Regions from separate parts of the Lentzea roselyniae genome, predicted to be linked through region 1. Evidence: predicted binding sites of a transcription regulator. Region 1 holds the regulator's gene; each other region holds the start of a gene.

Evidence for each region. Region 1 encodes HspR, which represses chaperone genes until heat shock. Its sites were predicted from a motif close to ANNTTGAGTNNNNNNNACTCAANNT; they were not measured.
Region 2: a site for HspR is predicted at 3,756-3,780, ahead of clpB (ATP-dependent chaperone ClpB). Genes of this name have one in related genera too.
Region 3: a site for HspR is predicted at 2,491-2,515, ahead of lon (endopeptidase La). Genes of this name have one in related genera too.

The regions. Positions count from the first base shown of each region.
Region 1 covers NZ_BAABBE010000001.1:96-6,454, forward strand. Annotated here, with positions in the region: partial or broken gene ABFX45_RS00005 (IS982 family transposase) at 1-4, shown strand, start outside; gene ABFX45_RS00010 (TetR/AcrR family transcriptional regulator) at 21-590, opposite strand; gene ABFX45_RS00015 (SDR family oxidoreductase) at 674-1,573, shown strand; gene ABFX45_RS00020 (hypothetical protein) at 1,575-2,081, opposite strand; gene ABFX45_RS00025 (heat shock protein transcriptional repressor HspR) at 2,078-2,506, opposite strand; gene dnaJ (molecular chaperone DnaJ) at 2,512-3,672, opposite strand; gene grpE (nucleotide exchange factor GrpE) at 3,693-4,331, opposite strand; gene dnaK (molecular chaperone DnaK) at 4,328-6,190, opposite strand.
Region 2 covers NZ_BAABBE010000006.1:2,222-8,580, forward strand. Annotated here, with positions in the region: gene ABFX45_RS11860 (FAD-binding oxidoreductase) at 1-327, opposite strand, end outside; gene ABFX45_RS11865 (pyridoxamine 5'-phosphate oxidase family protein) at 622-1,245, shown strand; gene ABFX45_RS11870 (HIT family protein) at 1,271-1,462, shown strand; gene ABFX45_RS46415 (HIT family protein) at 1,462-1,701, shown strand; gene ABFX45_RS11875 (MDR family MFS transporter) at 1,751-3,409, shown strand; gene ABFX45_RS11880 (VOC family protein) at 3,307-3,690, opposite strand; gene clpB (ATP-dependent chaperone ClpB) at 3,837-6,359, shown strand, end outside.
Region 3 covers NZ_BAABBE010000008.1:132,322-138,680, reverse strand. Annotated here, with positions in the region: gene ABFX45_RS16480 (AMIN-like domain-containing (lipo)protein) at 1-62, shown strand, start outside; gene lon (endopeptidase La) at 128-2,476, opposite strand; gene ABFX45_RS16470 (SAM-dependent methyltransferase) at 2,578-3,429, shown strand; gene srmL (PheS-related mystery ligase SrmL) at 3,402-4,430, opposite strand; gene ABFX45_RS16460 (patatin-like phospholipase domain-containing protein) at 4,556-6,359, opposite strand, start outside.

The sequences.
Region 1 (6,359 bases):
CTGACACCAACTTCACGGAATCAACCATCTAGTGCGGCAGCGGTCGCACTGACCTCCTCGAGCGCCCGGCGGGCGACTTCCGCGAAGTCCCCGCCGGCCTCGAGCCATCGGCTGTAAGCGCGGCGCAGCGCCAGCACACCCAGTTCGGCGGCAACCTCCGCGCCGAGCTCGGACACACCGCGCCGCTTCAACGCGTCGACCATCGCGGCGGCGAACCCGGTCATCTTCAACGCGTCCCGCTCGCGCAGCTCGTCGTTGCTCGCGATCACCGCCAGCCGCCGCGGCCCGTTCGCCCGGCGCTCCTCCGTGAACGTGACGGCGATCGCCACGAGCGCGGCCTCGACCGCCACCAGCGCTCCTGCGGACGCGGGTGCGCCGGCGATCCCGCCGGCGAGCAGTTCGAGAATCTCGTCCTGGCCGCCGAACAACACCTCGCGCTTGTCCCGGAAGTGCCGGAAGTACGTGCTCTTCGTGAGCCCCGCCCGTTCGGCGATCTGCGCGACCGCGGTGTTCTCGTACCCCTGCTCGCTGAACAGGTCGAGTGCGGCGCGCACCAACCGATCCCGCGCGTCCGGTTCCCATCGACCCATGACGCCATCCTAAGTGATGCGACTTAGTCCCATCACTCTGCTACGGTTGATAAGACCAAGTCCCATCACTTGAGGAAGTGCTCATGAAGGTCTTCGTCACGGGCGCCAGCGGCCATGTCGGCTCCGCGCTGGTCCCGGAACTCCTGCAGGCCGGCCATCGGGTCGTCGGACTGGCCCGCTCGGACGCCTCCGCCGCCAAGCTCACCGACCTCGGCGCGGCGGTCCAGCGCGGCGACCTCGACGACCTGGACGGCCTGCGCAAGGGCGCGGCCGAGGCCGACGCGGTGATCCACCTGGCGTTCAAGCACGAGGAGATGTTCGCGGGCGACTACGCCGGTGCGTCCGCCGCCGATCTCGCGGTGGTCCGTGCGTTCATCGACGAGCTGTCCGGCACCGGCAAGGCGCTGATCGGCACCGCCGGCACGCTGTCGTACTCCGGCCTGGGCCGCACCGTCACCGAAGAGGAACGGGTCCCGGACGACCACAGCCGCGGCACCGCCCGAAACCTGATCATCGACGCGGCCGGCGTGCGCGGCGCGGTCGCCGTGCTGCCACCGACCGTCCACAGTGAACTGGACACGGCCGGCTTCATCCCGCTGCTGGTGAAGGTCGCACGCACCACGGGGATCTCCGGCTACCCCGGCGACGGCACCAACCGCTGGTCGGCCACGCACACGCTGGACGTGGCGCGGCTCTACCGGCTGGCCGTGGAGAAGGCTCCCGCCGGCTCGGTGCTGCACGCGGTCGCCGAGGAAGCGGTGCCGCTGCGGGAGATCGCCGAGGTGATCGGACGAAAGCTGAACGTGCCGGTGGAAAGCATCCCCGCCGAACGTGCGGTGGAGCACTTCGGCCCGCTCGCGAACATGGTCGCGCGTGACGCACCCACGTCCAGTGCGCGCACGAAAGCGCTGCTGGGCTGGGAAACGAAGGAACCCGGCCTTCTCGCGGATCTGGAGGCCGGGTTCTACTTCGAGCAGCGGTGAGTCAGCGCCAGGCTTCGAGCGCCAGGTGCGCCTCGGAGAGCTCGCCGTCGGGATCGGGGCCGGTCAGCGCGGCTTCTTCGAGCACGGCAAGGGCTTCCGGCCCGCGCAGCCACTCGGCGAGCCGTCCGGCGCGGTCGAGGCGATCCGCGCACTCTCGCACGAGGCCGGCCAGGGCTCGCGGCGTCGCCTCGTAGTACTCCTCGATCGCTCGCTGCTCCTGCGGATCACCATTCTGGTGAGCCGAGTTCGCGAGTCCCAGCCAGAAGAAGTCCGCGTCGAGCGCGCCCTCGGCGATCAGCTCCAGCACGCGCGGAAGCAGGTACCGCACAAAGGTCTCGTCGCCGATCGTGCCCGAGCGCAACCAGTACTTTTCGACGTGGCCGGCAGGCAGGTCGCGCAACGGCACGGTGGTGAAGGGGGCGACGTCCGCCGGGTCCACGCAGTGATCGCAATGGTCGACCACTGCAGGGCGGGGCGCCGCGAACACCTCGTAGAGACGCTCGATCACTTGCGGGGCTTGGGCTTCCACACGACGAGCGACGTCTCCTGCCGGATGGGGACGAGGTCCCGCCGGTAGGAGGCGTGCACCGCGGCAGCCGCGGAGTCCGCCGCCGCCAACGCCTGAGCCAGCTCCTGGGTCAGCTCGTTGACCCGTGCCCGCAGTGCGTCGACCTGGTTCTCCAGCTCGATGATCCGCTTGATCCCGGCGAGGTTCACGCCCTCCTCCTGGGAGAGCCGCTGGACCTCGCGCAGCAGCACGATGTCGCGCATCGAGTAGCGGCGGCCACCGCCCGAAGTGCGGCCGGGCGACACCAGACCCATCCGGTCGTAGGACCGCAGCGTCTGGGCGTGCAGACCGGACAGCTGCGCCGCCACTGAGATCACGAAGAAAGGTGTGTCCTCGTCAGTTCCAGGAGGGAACGGAAAACCCACGGAACTCACCGCCCTTCGAGAAGTGCGTTCAGATCACCACGGGGATCGTGGTCCTTCGTGACGTCGGCGTACGCCTCGAGCGCCTTGCGGGCCTCGGACGACAGGTTGTTCGGCACCGCGACCTCCAGGGTGATCAGGAGATCACCGGAGGTGCCGTCGCGCTTGGTGATCCCCTTGCCCCGAGCCCGCAGCACCCGCCCGGAGGCGGTGCCGGCGGGCACCTTCAAGGTCACCTTGCCGTCCAGCGTCGGGACGGTCAACGTCGTGCCCAGAGCCAGCTCCGGGAAGGTCATCGGCGCCGTGAGCGTCAGATCGTTGCCCTGGCGCCCGAAGACGCTGTGCGGGTTGACGTGCACGCGCACGAACAGGTCGCCGGCGGGGCCACCGTTGCGGCCGGGTTCGCCTTGTCCCGCAAGGCGAATGCGCTGGCCGTCGTCGACGCCCGACGGGATCCGCACGGTCAGCGTGCGGGTGCGGGTGCTGACGCCGTCGCCACCGCACTCGGGGCACGGGTCGTCGATGATCCGGCCGGTGCCGCGGCAGTCGCGGCACGGCTCGCTGAACGCGAACGCGCCCTGCGAGCGAGTCACCAGACCGGAACCCGAACAGGTCGCACAGGCGTGCGGCGTCGTGCCCGGCTTGGCGCCGGAGCCGCCACACTTCGTGCAGGCGGCGGGGGACGACAGGCGCAGCGGCACCGTCGCTCCCTTCACCGCCTCGGTGAAGTCGATGCGGACGTCGGTCTCGACGTCCTCGCCACGGCGCGGGCGCGTGGCGGAGGCCGTCCCGCCACCACCGCGCCGGTTGAACAGGCCGCCGAGCAGGTCGCCCAGGCCGCCGCCACCGGTGCCCTGCGCGGCACGGCCGAACAGGTCGTTGACGTCGAAGCCACCCCCGCCGCCGAAGCCGCCGGGAAAGCCACCGCCGCCCGCGAACAGGCGCCGGGCCTCGTCGTACTGCTTGCGCTTGGCCGGGTCCGACAGCACGCCATAAGCCTCGGAGACCGCCTTGAAGCGGGCCTCGGCCTTGGCGTCGCCGGGGTTCGCGTCGGGGTGCAGCTCGCGGGCGAGCTTGCGGTACGACTTCTTGATCTCGTCCGCCGACGCGTCGGAGGAGACGCCCAACTCGCGGTAGAAGTCCTTTTCGATCCAGTCCCTAGCACTCACCGGACGTCTCCTCCCTTCCGTCAGCTCTCTTCGGCCTGCGGTGCGGCGGCGGCGGGCTCGTGGTCGGTCACCGCGACGAGCGCGGGCCGGACGAGCTTGTCGCCGAACCGGTAGCCACGGCGCAGGACTGCCGTGACGGTCGGGCCGTCGACGTCCGGGGACGTGCTGTGCTGCACGGCCTCGTGCACCGACGGGTCGAACGCCTCACCCTCGTGCGCGAACGGCTCCAGGCCGGTCTTCTGCAGAGTGGACACGAGCTTGTCCGCCACCGCCTTGAACGCGCCGGTCAGGTCGCCGTGCGCGGCGGCCCGTTCGACGTCGTCCAGCACGGAGAGCAGCTCCGCGGCCACGGACGCCTTCGCGTTGTTGATCACCGCTTCGCGATCGCGTTCCACCCGCTTGCGGTAGTTCGCGTACTCGGCGGTGAGCCGTTGCAGGTCGGCGGTGCGCTCGTCGAGCTGGGTCTTCAGCTCGGCGGCCACCTCGTCCACGATCTCCGCAACGACCGGAGCGTCTTCCACCGGAGCAGCGCCTTCTTCCTCGGTGGTCGCGTCGGCCGGCGCCCGGACCTCCCCCGTTTCGGGGTCGATCCGGCGCCGGTCGTTCACGACTACCTGAGGCTGCTCCTCGTCAGGGGCGGCGTGCCTCGGCTCGGTCACTTCTTCTCGTCCTCGTCCACGATCTCGGCGTCGACGACGTCGTCCTGGCCGGCCTTGGCACCCGCACCGGCACCCGGCGCGTCCGTACCAGGAGCCTCGGCACCGGCGGCACCCGGAGCGTTGGCGTAGATCGCCTGACCGATGGCCTGGGACTCGGTCGCGAGCTTCTCCACCGCGGCCTTGATGGCGTTGATGTCGGTGCCCTTGAGCGCCTCGTTCGCCTCGGCGATCGCGGCGGTGACCTTCTCCTTGATGTCGGACGGGAGCTTGTCGTCGTTCTCCTTGACGACCTTCTCCGTCTGGTACACGAGCGTCTCGGCCTGGTTGCGGACCTCGGCCTCCTCGCGGCGGCGCTTGTCCTCCTCCGCGTGGGCCTCAGCGTCCTTGACCATGCGGTCGATGTCCTCCTTCGGCAGCGCGGAGCCACCGGTGATGGTCATCGACTGTTCCTTGCCAGTGCCCAGGTCCTTCGCGAAGACGTGCACGATGCCGTTCGCGTCGATGTCGAAGGTGACCTCGATCTGCGGCACGCCGCGCGGGGCCGGGGGCAGGCCGGTCAGCTCGAACATGCCGAGCTTCTTGTTGTGCGCCGCGATCTCGCGCTCGCCCTGGAAGACCTGGATCTGCACGGACGGCTGGTTGTCGTCGGCCGTCGTGAAGGTCTCCGAGCGCTTGGTCGGGATCGTGGTGTTGCGCTCGATCAGCTTGGTCATGATGCCGCCCTTGGTCTCGATGCCGAGGGACAGCGGGGTGACGTCGAGCAGCAGGACGTCCTTGACCTCGCCCTTGAGGACACCGGCCTGCAGGGCGGCGCCGACGGCGACGACCTCGTCCGGGTTCACGCCCTTGTTGGGCTCGCGGCCGCCGGTCAGCTCCTTCACGAGCTCCGCGACGGCGGGCATGCGGGTCGAGCCACCGACGAGCACGACGTGGTCGATGTCGCCGACGGAGATGCCGGCGTCCTTGATCACGTTGTTGAACGGCGCACGGGTGCGGTCGAGCAGGTCGGACGTGATCCGCTGGAACTCGGCGCGCGACAGCGTCTCGTCGAGGAACAGCGGGTTCTTGTCCGCGTCGACCGTGATGTACGGCAGGTTGATGCTCGCGGTGCTGGAGCTGGACAGCTCGATCTTGGCCTTCTCCGCAGCCTCACGGATGCGCTGCAGGGCCATCTTGTCCTTGGTCAGGTCGATGCCGTTGGCCTGCTTGAAGCGGTCCACCAGCCAGTCGACGACGCGCTGGTCCCAGTCGTCGCCACCGAGGTGGTTGTCACCACTCGTGGCACGAACCTCGACCACGCCGTCACCGAGCTCGAGCAGCGAGACGTCGAACGTGCCGCCACCGAGGTCGAAGACCAGGATGGTCTGCTCCTTCTCGCCCTTGTCGAGGCCGTAGGCCAGCGCGGCCGACGTCGGCTCGTTGACGATGCGGAGCACGTTGAGGCCCGCGATCTGGCCGGCCTCCTTGGTGGCCTGGCGCTGCGCGTCCTCGAAGTAGGCGGGGACGGTGATGACGGCGTCGGTGATCTCCTCGCCCAGGTACGCCTCGGCGTCGCGCTTGAGCTTCATCAGCACGCGCGCGCTGATCTCCTGCGAGGTGTACTGCTTGCCGTCGATCTCATCGGTCTTCCAGTTGGTGCCGATGTGCCGCTTCACCGAGCGGATGGTGCGGTCGACGTTCGTGACAGCCTGGTTCTTCGCGGGCTGACCCACGAGAACCTCGCCGTTCTTGGCGAACGCGACGATGGACGGGGTCGTCCTCGAGCCCTCCGAGTTGGCGATGACCGTCGGCTCACCGCCTTCGAGGACGGCGACGACGGAGTTGGTCGTCCCGAGGTCGATGCCGACTGCACGCGCCATTGGAGTTCCTTCCGCTAGTACTTGTTGAGCGTTGCTGGCTCAAGTTTGCCATCTTGCCCAACGTTGAGCCTACTCGACTCAAGCTTTCTGACTGAACCAACGGCTGGCCAGATCTGGTTGTTCCCTCAGAACGCGCCGAGGACCACCCCTTGTGGAGTGGCCCTCGACA
Region 2 (6,359 bases), on a different contig from region 1:
CTTCGGCGTCCACGCAGCGCCCGCGAACTTCTTCACCGCGGACAGCAGCGCCGTGCCGACAGCCTCGTAGTGGACGTTGATGACACCGAACTTGCGGTGGTCACGGCCCAGCTGGCGGAGGAAGGGGATGAGGTCGTCCGGGCGGTCGACCATCTGCACCACGTGCACGAGGGCGCGCAGCAGACGGCTCCGCTGCACCTCCATGTTCGCGGGGAACATCTCGCGTGTGGCAGGCGAGAGCGAGAAGAGCATGCCGTAGAAGAACTTCGCCACTTCTTCGGCGTGCGGCTCCACCACCGCGAAGCTCTCCCGGATCATCCGCACCATCGCGGTGACGCCGGGCGGGGGTTCTCGGTGGGGCGGGGTAGGGATGGGGCTCAGCACAGCGTTCGCAGTCATGGTCCGCGCGCAGTCTCCACGTTCTCATTGGCGCCAGCAAGGCGCGGTAGTCCTCGTCAAGCATCCGTCCCCCGACAGGGTGGACAGTAACCCCTGATTGGTGGGTTTGGTTCCTTGATGCCACCTTCGAGCGAAGTGTGATTACCGTACGCAACTAGTTGTTACCGCAACAGTGTGAATCTGGGCATCCGTCTGTACCGGCTTGCTCGCTTGCGTGCAACGGTGTGGCACGTGTCCCCGCCTGAGTTGACTGAAACCACCTCACCCGACCGTGTTGAGCTACCCGGCTCCCGTGGAGAGCACTTCCTCCAATGTGCCCTGGAGACCTCGGACCGCGCCACACGCTTCTACTCGGACCAGGTCCTGGACCACCTCAACCCCGCGATGGCCGAGTTCGTCGGCCGGATGGAGATGGCCTTCATCTCGACCGCTGATGCCGACGGGGAGTGCGACTCCACCCTGCGGGCCGGGCCGGCGGGGTTCATCCAGGTGATCGACTCCCGGACGGTCGCGTACCCCGAGTACCGCGGCAACGGCGTGATGGCGTCCCTGGGCAACATCATGGAGAACCCGCACGTCGGGATGCTGATGGTGGACTTCACCGACGACCTGATCGGGCTGCACGTGAACGGCCGCGCCCGGATCGCGCCGCGCGAGGAGATCCCCACCGAGGACAAGAAGGTGGAGCGGTGGGTGGTGGTCGAGGTGCAGGAGGCCTACATCCACTGCCGCAAGCACATCCCGCGGATGATCCCGGTCGACCGGGTGCGTGACTGGGGCACCGACGACGTGAAGCGCAAGGGCGGCGACTACTTCGGGGTCAAGGCGGGCAAGACCGCGGAGTGACCCGCTGATCTGGTCACATGGCGGCATGCCCTGTGTCTTCTGCTCGATCATGTCCGGCGACCTGTCCGCCCGGTGGGTGGCGCGGGCGCCGGACGCCGTCGCGTTCCTGCCGTTCCCCACCCGCGCTCTAGCTCCCGGTCACACGCTGGTGGTGCCGCGTGAGCACTCGGTGGGGGTGCACGACGCGACTCCGGCGGCCTTCACGGCGGCCGGCTGATGGTCCAGCGTGTGGCGCGGGCGATGAAGGCCGCGCTCGGTGCGTCCGGGGTGTGCGTGCTCGACGCGAGTGGGCCCGGTTCCGGACAGAGCGTCGCTCACCTGCACTTTCACGTCGTGCCGCACTGGGAGGACGACGAGTACTTCGCCTGGCCGGAGCCCTCGGGAAGGCAGCTCGAAGGTGATCTGGCCCGGGCGTTGCGTGACGCAGTAGACGGCCGAACTAGTTGTTCTAGCTAACTATCTCCAGATATAGTTGCGTAGCATCAACTAATTACTGGAGGTGTGCTTGAACCGGCCCTCGTCGCATCGGGAGATCCTCGAAGCCCTGTCCGGCATCTGGGTGGCGCTGCTCGTCGCGATCCTCAGCTCCACCATCGTCTCGAACGCTCTCCCGACGATCCTGGCCGAGCTCAAGGGCACCCAGACCCAGTACACCTGGGTCATCACGTCGATGCTGCTCGCCTCCACGGCCAGTACACCGCTGTGGGGCAAGCTCTCGGACCTCTTCGACAAGAAGATGCTGCTGCAGACGAGCATCGTGCTGTTCGTCGTCGGCTCGGTCCTGTCGGGGCTGAGCCAGAACATGGAGCAGCTCATCGCGTTCCGGGTCGTCCAGGGCCTGGGCATGGGTGGCGTGCAGGCGCTCGGCCAGGTCGTGGTCGGTGCGTTGCTGAGCCCGCGGGAACGCGGCCGCTACAGCGGCTACACCGGCATGGTGATCTCCGCGGGCACGGTCGGCGGGCCGCTCGTCGGCGGGTTCCTCGTCGACTGGCCCGGCTGGCGCTGGTGCTTCTTCGTCTGCGTGCCGCTGGCGCTCGTGGCGCTGGCCGTGCTGCACAAGACGCTGCACCTGCCCGGCGAGAGGCGGCACGTCAAGATCGACTACCTGGGAGCCACGCTGATCACCGGTGGCGTGAGCCTGGTGCTGATGTGGGTGTCCTTCGCCGGCAAGGACTTCGCCTGGCTGAGCAGGGAGAGCGCGCTCTTCGCAGGTGGTGCCCTGCTCGCCCTCGTCACCGCCTACTTCGTCGAGCGCCGGGCGAGCTCCCCGGTCATCCCGTTGCACCTGTTCAGGAACCGGACGGTGGTGCTGGCGATGCTCGGTGGCATCGCGGTCGGTACTGCGATGTTCGGCGCATCGGTGTTCATGGGGCAGTACTTCCAGATCGCGCGCGGGTTCTCGCCCACGAAGGCAGGGCTGCTCACGGTGCCGTTGGTTCTCGGCCTGAGCATCTCGTCCACTGTCAGCGGGCAGCTCATCGCCAGGAGCGGCAAGTGGAAGGGTTACCTGGTCTGGGGCGCGTTCTCGCTGGTCATCGGGCTGGCGTTGCTGGGCACGATCGACCACACCACGAACCTGACCCTGATGAGCGCGTACCTGCTGCTCGTCGGCGTCGGGGTGGGGCTGACCATGCAGAACCTGGTCCTGGCCGTCCAGAACGGTGTGGGCATGGCCGACCTGGGCGCCGCGAGTTCGACCGCCACCTTCCTGCGGTCGCTGGGAGGGACGGCCGGCGTCTCGGTGCTGGGCGCGGTCCTCGCCGCCCACGTGAGCACCAAGACACTCGACCGCGGCTCCCTCTCCCCAGTCGTGCGGGACTCCTACGGCGATGCGATGGGTGAGCTGTTCCTGATCGCCGCCGGTCTCGCGGTCTTCACGGTGATCGCGGTTCTGCTGATCAAGGAGCAACCGCTGCGTGACTCGGTGGATGTCACCCCAACGGGTTCTGGTGCACAGACGGTCGCCACTGAACCTGATTCACCTGTGGATACTGAACAGCGGATTGTGGATAACTCGACCTCCGCTGTGGACAAGCTGTTGGTGCTTTCGAGTGACGTCGATCAGGAGGTCGCGGCGCGTTCGGCTGCGCTGCGTTCCACACAGAACTCGTTGCCCTCGGGGTCGTGCATGGTGACCCAGCCGGTGCCGTCCGGCTTGCGGTGATCCTCGTAGATCGTCGCGCCGATGCCGAGCAGGCGTTCGACCTCCTCGTCGCGGGTGCCGTCCGTCGGTTGCAGGCAGATGTGGACGCGGTTCTTGACCGTCTTGGGCTCGGGCACCTCGATGAAGAGGTACTGGATGCCGCTCGGCAGCGTGACCAGGCACTCCGGGTCGCCGGGGTTGTCGTCGGGATGGATCGGCAGACCGAGCACCCGGCTCCACCACGAGGCCTGCTCGTAGGCGTTCCTGGCGTCGACGGTGACGTTGTGGATGGTTGAGGTCATGGTGCTGATCTTCGCTCAACGGGCTCGGATCGCCGTGCGTTTTCGGGACGACCGTCACGTTCTCGTAGTTGAGCGGAACAGACTCAACTTTTCTGACGTTGTGCGGGATGATGGTCCATGCTGGAGGCTGACCACGAGGTGGAGGAATGGACGCTTTCAACCCGACGACGAAGACTCAGCAGGCTGTTTCCGCAGCTGTGCAGGCAGCCACCCTCAACGGCAACCCGGACGTGGGGTCGGCGCACCTGCTCGGCGCCCTGCTGGCGCAGACGGACGGGTTGACCGCGCCGTTGCTCTCAGCGGTGGGCGCCGACCCGACGCTGGTGCGCAAGGAGCTCGAGCAGCTCTCCCGCTCGCTGCCCAGCGCCTCCGGCTCGACCGTCTCCGCGCCGCAGTTCTCGCGCGACGCCGTGCGGGTGCTCGGCAAGGCGCAGGAGCTCGCCACCGAGATGGGCGACGAGTACGTGTCCACCGAGCACCTGCTCGTCGGGCTGGCGCAGCACGGCGGCCAGGTCGCCGACCTGCTCCGCCGGCACGGTGCCACGCCGGACGCGTTGAAGGACGCGTTCGAGAAGGTGCGCGGGTCTGCCCGCGTCACCTCGCCCGACCCCGAGGGCACGTACAAGGCGCTCGAGAAGTACGGCGTCGACCTGACCGAACGCGCCCGCAAGGGCGAGCTCGACCCGGTGATCGGCCGTGACGCCGAGATCCGCCGGGTCGTCCAGGTGCTGTCGCGGCGCACCAAGAACAACCCCGTGCTGATCGGCGAGCCCGGCGTCGGCAAGACGGCGATCGTCGAGGGCCTGGCGCAGCGAGTGGTGGCCGGTGACGTGCCGGAGTCGCTGCGCGGCAAGCGCGTCGTGGCGCTCGACCTCGGCTCGATGGTCGCGGGCGCCAAGTACCGCGGTGAGTTCGAGGAGCGGCTCAAGGCCGTCCTGAAGGAGATCACCGACTCGGCCGGCCAGGTCATCACGTTCATCGACGAGCTGCACACGATCGTCGGCGCCGGCGCGACCGGCGAGTCCGCCATGGACGCAGGCAACATGATCAAGCCGATGCTGGCCCGCGGCGAACTGCGCATGGTCGGTGCCACGACCCTGGACGAGTACCGCGAGCACATCGAGAAGGACGCCGCCCTGGAACGCCGCTTCCAGCAGGTGCTGGTCGGCGAGCCGTCGGTGGAGGACACGGTCGGCATCCTGCGCGGCCTCAAGGAGCGGTACGAGGTGCACCACGGCGTGCGCATCACCGACGCCGCCCTCGTCGCCGCGGCCACGTTGTCGGACCGCTACATCACCGCGCGCTTCCTGCCGGACAAGGCGATCGACCTCGTCGACGAGGCCGCGTCCCGGCTCCGCATGGAGATCGACTCGCGCCCCGTCGAGATCGACACGGTGGAGCGTGCCGTCCGCCGTCTCGAGATCGAGGAGATGGCGCTGTCCAAGGAGTCGGACGTGGCCTCGCTGGAACGGCTCTCCGCCCTGCGCGCCGAGCTGGCGGAGAAGCGCGAGGAGCTGTCCGTGCTGACCGCGAGGTGGCAGAACGAGAAGGGCTCGATCGACAAGGTCCGGACGCTGAAGGAACAGCTGGAGTCGTTGCGCGGCGAGTCCGAACGCGCCGAGCGCGACGGCGACCTGGGTCGTGCGGCCGAGCTCCGGTACGGCCGGATTCCCGCGCTGGAGAAGGAACTCGAGGCGGCCTCCGAAGCGTCCACTCAGGACGCCGCGATGCTCAAGGAGGAAGTCGGCCCGGACGACGTCGCCGACGTCGTGTCGGCGTGGACCGGCATTCCGGCCGGTCGCCTGCTGGAGGGCGAGACCGCCAAGCTGCTGCGGATGGAGGACGAGCTCAGCCGCCGCGTCGTCGGCCAGGCCGAGGCCGTGCGGGTCGTCTCGGACGCCGTGCGCCGCACCCGTGCCGGCGTCGCCGACCCGGACCGCCCGACGGGTTCGTTCCTGTTCCTCGGCCCCACCGGCGTCGGCAAGACCGAGCTGGCGAAGGCGTTGGCCGCGTTCCTGTTCGACGACGAGCGGGCGATGATCCGCATCGACATGAGCGAGTACTCCGAGAAGCACTCGGTGGCCCGCCTGGTCGGAGCGCCTCCCGGCTACATCGGCTACGACCAGGGCGGCCAGCTGACCGAGTCGGTGCGCCGCCGCCCGTACTCCGTGGTGCTGCTGGACGAGGTCGAGAAGGCGCACCCGGACGTGTTCGACGTGCTGCTGCAAGTGCTGGACGACGGCCGCCTGACCGACGGCCAGGGCCGGACCGTGGACTTCCGCAACACGATCCTGGTGCTGACCTCGAACCTGGGGTCCACCGCGATCGCCAACCCGTCGCTGACGGAGGTGGAGCGCCGCGACGCCGTCATGGCGGTGGTGCAGCGGCACTTCAAGCCGGAGTTCCTGAACCGGCTCGACGACGTCGTGGTGTTCCACGCGCTGGCGACCGAGGAGCTGACGTCCATTGTGGACATCCAGATCGCCAGGCTGGCGGACCGGCTCGCTGCCCGGCGGTTGAGCCTGGACGTCACGGCCTCCGCTCGCGACTGGCTGGCGTTGAACGGCTTCGACCCGGTGTACGGGGCCCGGCCGCTGCGGCGGCTGGTGCAGTCGGCGATCGGTGACCAGCTGGCGAAGGAGTTGCTGGCCGGTGAGGTGCGGGACGGC
Region 3 (6,359 bases), on a different contig from region 1:
CCTGGCACCGGGTCTTCACGCTGACGAACCCGAACAGGCTCGTCATCGACGTCGGCCTGTAAGCGGAAAAGCCTCGTGGGGCAGTAGTCGCCGCTACTGCCCCACGAGGGGTTCCAGCTGGAAACCGTTACGCCGCAACGGTGGCAACGACCTCCTTCGAGAGCGCGTGCTCCAGCACCTCGGCCACGTCCGAGACGAAGTGCACGGTCAGCTGCTCCCGCACCGACTCCGGCACGTCCTCCAGGTCCGGCTCGTTGCGCTGGGGCAGCAGCACCGTCGTGATGCCCGCGCGGTGGGCGGCGAGCAGCTTCTGCTTGACGCCACCGATCGGCAGCACCCGGCCGGTCAGCGAGATCTCACCCGTCATCGCCACGTCCGAGCGCACCGGGCGGCCCGACAGCAGCGACGCCAGCGCCGTCGTCATCGTGACGCCGGCCGACGGACCGTCCTTCGGCACCGCGCCCGCCGGCACGTGGATGTGCACTCCACGGCCTTCCAGGGCCGCCGCCTTGTCGTCGTGCGAACGCAGGTACGACAACGCGATCTGCGCGGACTCCTTCATCACGTCGCCCAGCTGGCCGGTCAGCGTGACGCCGGACGCGCCGGTGTCCTTGGGGGCCAGCGAGGCTTCGATGAACAGCACGTCGCCACCGACACCCGTGACGGCCAGACCCGTTGCCACACCGGGAACCGAGGTGCGCTCGGCCGGCTCCGGCGTGTTCTTCGGGCTGCCGAGGTACGACTTCAGCGACGGCTGGTCGACCGTGACGGGCAGCTCCGAGTCACCCAGCGCGACCTTCGCGGTGACCTTGCGCAGGATCCGCGCGAGGGCCCGTTCCAGTTGCCGCACACCGGCTTCCCGCGTGTACTCGCTCGCCAGCTGGTGCAGCGCGGGCTTGTCGAACGTGACGTCCTCGGGTTCGAGGCCGGCGCGTTCGATCTGCCGCGGCAGCAGGTGCTCGCTGGCGATCGTGACCTTCTCGTCCTCGGTGTAGCCGTCGAGCTGCACCAGTTCCATGCGGTCGAGCAACGGCGCCGGGATCGACTCCAGCACGTTCGCGGTCGCGAGGAACACCACGTCCGAGAGGTCGAGCTCGACCTCCAGGTAGTGGTCGCGGAACGTGTGGTTCTGCGCCGGGTCCAGCACCTCGAGCAACGCCGCCGTGGGGTCGCCGCGGTAGTCGGAGCCGACCTTGTCGATCTCGTCGAGCAGCACGACCGGGTTCATCGAACCGGCCTCGCTGATCGCACGGACGATCCGGCCCGGCAGCGCGCCGACGTACGTGCGGCGGTGACCGCGGATCTCGGCCTCGTCACGCACGCCACCGAGCGCCACGCGGACGAACTTGCGGCCCATCGCCCGTGCCACGGACTCGCCGAGCGACGTCTTGCCGACGCCGGGAGGGCCGACGAGAGCCAGCACGGCGCCGGAACGACGTCCGCCGACGACGCCCATGCCGCGGTCGGCACGACGCTTGCGCACGGCCAGGTACTCGGTGATGCGCTGCTTCACGTCGTCCAGACCGGAGTGGTCCGCGTCGAGCACCTCACGCGCGGCCTTGATGTCGTAGGAGTCCTCGGTCCGCTCGTTCCACGGCATCTCGAGAACGGTGTCGAGCCACGTCCGGATCCAGCCCACCTCGGGCGACTGCTCGGAGGTGCGCTCCAGCTTGTCGACCTCGGCCAGCGCGGCCTTCTCGACCTTCTCCGGCAGGCTCGCGGCCTCGACGCGCGCCCGGTAGTCCTCCTGCTCGGAGGCCGGCTTGCCGTCGAGCTCGGCCAGCTCCTTGCGGATCGCGGCCATCTGCTGGCGCAGCAGGAACTCCCGCTGCTGCTTCTCGACGCCTTCCTTGACGTCCTTGGCGATCGTCTCGTTGACGTCGAGTTCGGTCAGGTGCGCCTGACCCCACTCGACGAGCTTCTCCAGCCGGGTGGTGACGTCGCTCGTCTCCAGCAGCCAGATCTTCTGCTTCTCGTCGAGGTAGGAGGCGTAACCGGCGAGGTCGGCCAGCGCCGACGGGTCGCTGATCTGCTGCACCGAGTCGACCATCTGCCAGGCGCCACGCGTCTGCAGGATGTTCGTCACGAGCGCGCGGTACTGCTTCGCGAGCTCCCGCGTCCGGTCGGTGATCGGGGACTCGTCCGCGATCGTCGAGTTCACCCACAGCGCCGCGCCCGGCCCCGTCGTGCCCGTGCCGATGCGCACGCGCTTGGTGCCGCGCACGACGGCGGCGCGCTCGCCGCCGGGCAGGCGTCCCACCTGCTCGATCTCGGCCAGTGTGCCGACCGAGGCGTACTTCCCGTCCAGACGCGGGACCAGGAGCACTTGATGATTTGCCGCGGTCGTGGCCGCGTCGACGGCCGCGCGGGCCTCGGCGCTGGCGTCCGCACCGGAGATGCGGATCGGCACCACCATGCCGGGGAGCACCACAACGTCGTCGAGCGGCAGCACCGGCAGGGCCAACGTCTCGCCCATCACATCACCCTCCAAAGTTGAGTCTGTACCGCTCAACCAACTGGAGCGTGGTGGTGTTCCCTTCAGGTGTTCGCTGTCAGCGAGCAGCCAGGACACGATCCGTGCACACTCGGCTGGCGGTGGACACCCGTGTGCACACGAGCGAGGATGCGCCCGTGATGGAAGAGCTGAAGTGGGTCCCGGCCACGGTCGACGTCACACGTCCGAGCGTGGCGCGGATGTACGACTACTACCTGGGCGGCTCGCACAACTTCGAAGCCGACCGTGCTGCCGCCAAGCAGGTGGAGCAGATCTTCCCGGGCGTCGCGCAGAGCGCGCAGGCGAACCGCTCGTTCCTGCGCAGGGTCGTCCGCCACCTCGTCGCCGAGGGAATCGACCAGTTCCTCGACCTGGGCTCCGGCATCCCCACCGTGGGCAACGTCCACGAGATCGCCCAGCAGGACAACCCGTCGGCCCGCGTCGTGTACGTCGACGTCGAGCCGGTCGCCGTCTCGCACAGCAACGCCCTGCTGGCCGACAACGACCACGCCACCGCGCTCCTCGCCGACCTGCGCGCGACGTCCACGGTGCTGGCCGGAGCCCGCGAGCACCTCGACTTCTCGCGCCCGGTCGGCGTGCTGATCATCGCGGCACTGCACTTCGTTCCGGACGAGGACGATCCGTACGGCAAGGTCGCCGAGTACATGGCCGCGCTGCCGTCCGGCTCGTACCTGGCGATCACGCACGCCACCTGGGACACCCTGAGCGATGAGGAGAGGGCGGAGGCCCGCGAGATCGCCAAGATCTACAGCAGCTCCGACAACAAGCTCGCCATCCGCACGCACGCCGAGGTGAGCAGGTTCTTCGACGGGCTCGAACTGCTGGAACCGGGCGTCGTGCCGGTGAACGACTGGCGCCCGGACTCCTTCGAGGACCACACGGCCATCTACGGCGCTGTCGCCCGCAAGCCCTGAAGCAGGCGGTCCCGCATCTTGTTCGTCTCGCGGTCGGTGAGGGTGCGTTCCGGCGCCCTCATCGTCACGCGGATGAGCACGTTCTTCTGGCCAGGCCTGGCTTCCAGCCGTCGCTGGACGTGTTCCGGCAGGTCTTCCGTCCGCGTCTCGCCGAGGATCGTGATCTCCTCGATGACGTCCTCCGGTACCAGCGCGCGGATCCGGTCGCCGAGCGTCTCGATGTCCTCGCTCTCGTGCGCCATGATCGAGATGTCCCTGATCGCGGCCGGATGCCGTGAGATCGGGCGGTACTCGGCCAGGTCCAGCATCTGCGACGCGATGCGCGGGTCACCGTTGCGCAGCAGGCGGATGTCCGGGATTCCCTTGCGCAGCATGAGGATCCGGTCCAGCCCGAGACCCATCGCCAGGCCGTGCGGGTGGTGTTTCAGGACGTGACGCGCGGCCAGCCCGCACTCGCCGACCTCGACCCACTGGCCGTCGTGCCACACGTCGATCTGCTTGCCGTGCGTGGTGTACGGGTGTTGGGCGTCGATCGTGCGATATCGCTTGCCGGGCAACAACGTTGTGACGACCGTGTCGATGAGGTCTTCCAACCGTTCCTCGTTGTGCGAGATCCGCCAGACGTCGAGCTGATGCGGTGTGCCGGTGTGCAGGCGGTCGACCGTGTCGCGGCGGTAGACGAGGCCCGGACAGAGCAGCGTGACGTCCGGAACGGCGGTGCGCAGTGCCGGCGGGATCATCGCCGTGGTGTGGCTGCGCAGCATGCACGTTTCGCTGACGTACCTGGTGTAGCGGGCGTCCCTGGTGACCGCGTCGGCGGGATAACCGAGGTGCTCGTAGTTGTGCTCCACCGGAACGAGCGGGTGGTGGCGGACTTCCTCGGGGTTGTCCAGCGCGGTCTTGAGATCGGCGATCAGCAGCTGCATCGCGTGCGGGCCCTGCGCGGGGTCGGTGAGGTCGCGGACGTTCAGGGCGTGCACGAGTTCATCGGTGCGGTACATGGGTTTCCCGTTCTGCGTGGTCGGATGGGTTGCGGAGTCCCCCGACCAACGGGAAGGTTCTAGGCGCGCGCCACCGCCGCGGGTCGGGGGTGGCTGAATCGCGTCATGAACTCAGGCTAACCCGCCTACTCGGGCGGTGTCAGCCGCAAATCCGGATCCACGGGCGGTACGCCGTCGAACGGTCCGTCGTCCTTCAGCCTGCCGACGTCGTCCAGGGCGAGCTCGATCTCCGCCCGGTACGGGTCACCGCCGGCCGGGGGAGTGCGGAACCACTCGTGCAGCGCCTCCGGGATCTGGAACCGCGCGAGCAGCTCGGAGTACATCGCCTCGCGGTCCTCGGCCTGCGCGCCGAGCTCCTGGTACTCGCGCAGGGCCAGGCGCAGCCGGATCCAGCGGTAGCGGTCGGTGTTGTGCTGCTGCTCGAACCGTTCGCGCAGCAGGTCACCGGCACGCTGGCCGCGCAGCGCCAGCTTCTTGATCGTGGCCGGCGGCATGAACAGGTTCGTGCCGCCCTCGTCGTCGGCCTGCCGCACGTGCGCGATCCGACCGCGGTAGCCGGGCAGCCCGGACTGCATGGTGTCCCGCCAGTCCAGGAACGTGTCCAGGATGGACAGCAGGAAGCGCGGCATTGACGTCAACGACGCGTAGCGCGTGCCCTTGGTCGACGCGTCCTGCTCCGGCAGCCACACCTCGGCCGTGTCGCCGTTCGGGTAGGACTGCAGGCTAAGGCCGAACGTGGGCCAGCGCGGCAGCAGCGAGTCGAAGAAGTGGATGGGGAAGTTGCTGGTAATGCCGCCGTCGGAGAACCAGTGCACGCGCCCGTCCCGGCACAGCGGCACGGCGGCGATCAGGCCGGGGAACGACAGGCTCATCCGCACGGCCAGCACGACCGGCAGCTGGTCCCGTGCGGGCAGCGACCGCAACGGCATGCGCTCGTGCAGCGGGCAGTTCGAGTCCGCCTCGGCGCCGTTCATCTGCTCGACGACCCGGCGCGGCAGCACGTACCCGAGACACTCCTCGCAGTACTGCCAGCTTTCCTTGAACGGCAACCGGTACGGCCGCCCCTGAGACAGATCGGTCGTCATCAGGACGAGGTTGATGTCGCCGAGATCGCCGAACGTCAACGCGTGCGAGGTGCCGGCCAGCGCGTCGAGCTGGTCGGCGATCCAGTCGGCGAGCGGCGGAACCCCCGTCGACTTCGGCACACCCGCCAGCCGGTCGAGCCAGGACGGCGTGAAGTCACCGGTGCCGGGTACGAGTCCGAAGTGGATGGACCGCGCGTTGTTCTTCAGGTACCGCTGCATGGCATACCCGTAGGTGACCGTCAGCGCGCTGACCGCCGCCAGCGTCAGCACCAGCCACACCAGCAGCACGACCGCCGCCGTCGCGTAGTGCCGGGAGAACGCCAGCCCGAGCACGAGCGGCACCGCGACGAACACCCACCCGATCCACGGCAGACTGCCCCGCAACGGCCACAGCGCGAACACGATGCACGCCAACGCGAGCAGCACGACCAGCGTCGCGAGCCACGACGGATAAGCCTTGGGCGCGAGCCACGCCGACCACAGCACCGGCCCGCCCAGCCACAGCAACGCCATCAGCGCCAGCACGGTCTTCGCGCGCATCCCCACGGCACCCAGCAACGCGAAGAACAGGCACGAGATCGCACTGCGCCCCGTCGTCTCGCGCTTCTGCATCGTCGCCACGACGATCCGGTACAGCGCCCGCGTTTTGTCGGTGGGCTGGAACAACTGCGCCAGCCGCCACCGGTCCGCACCCGAGCCGGACGTGAACCAGTCGATCAGCGCCGCCAGCTTCTCGAAGCCACCGGACGCACGACCTCGTTCGGCGGCAGCGGTGAAACCCGCGGCGATCGCGCCCGCGGACGCGCCACCGATCTGCTTGAACTCGTAGTGGCGCGCCAGTGAC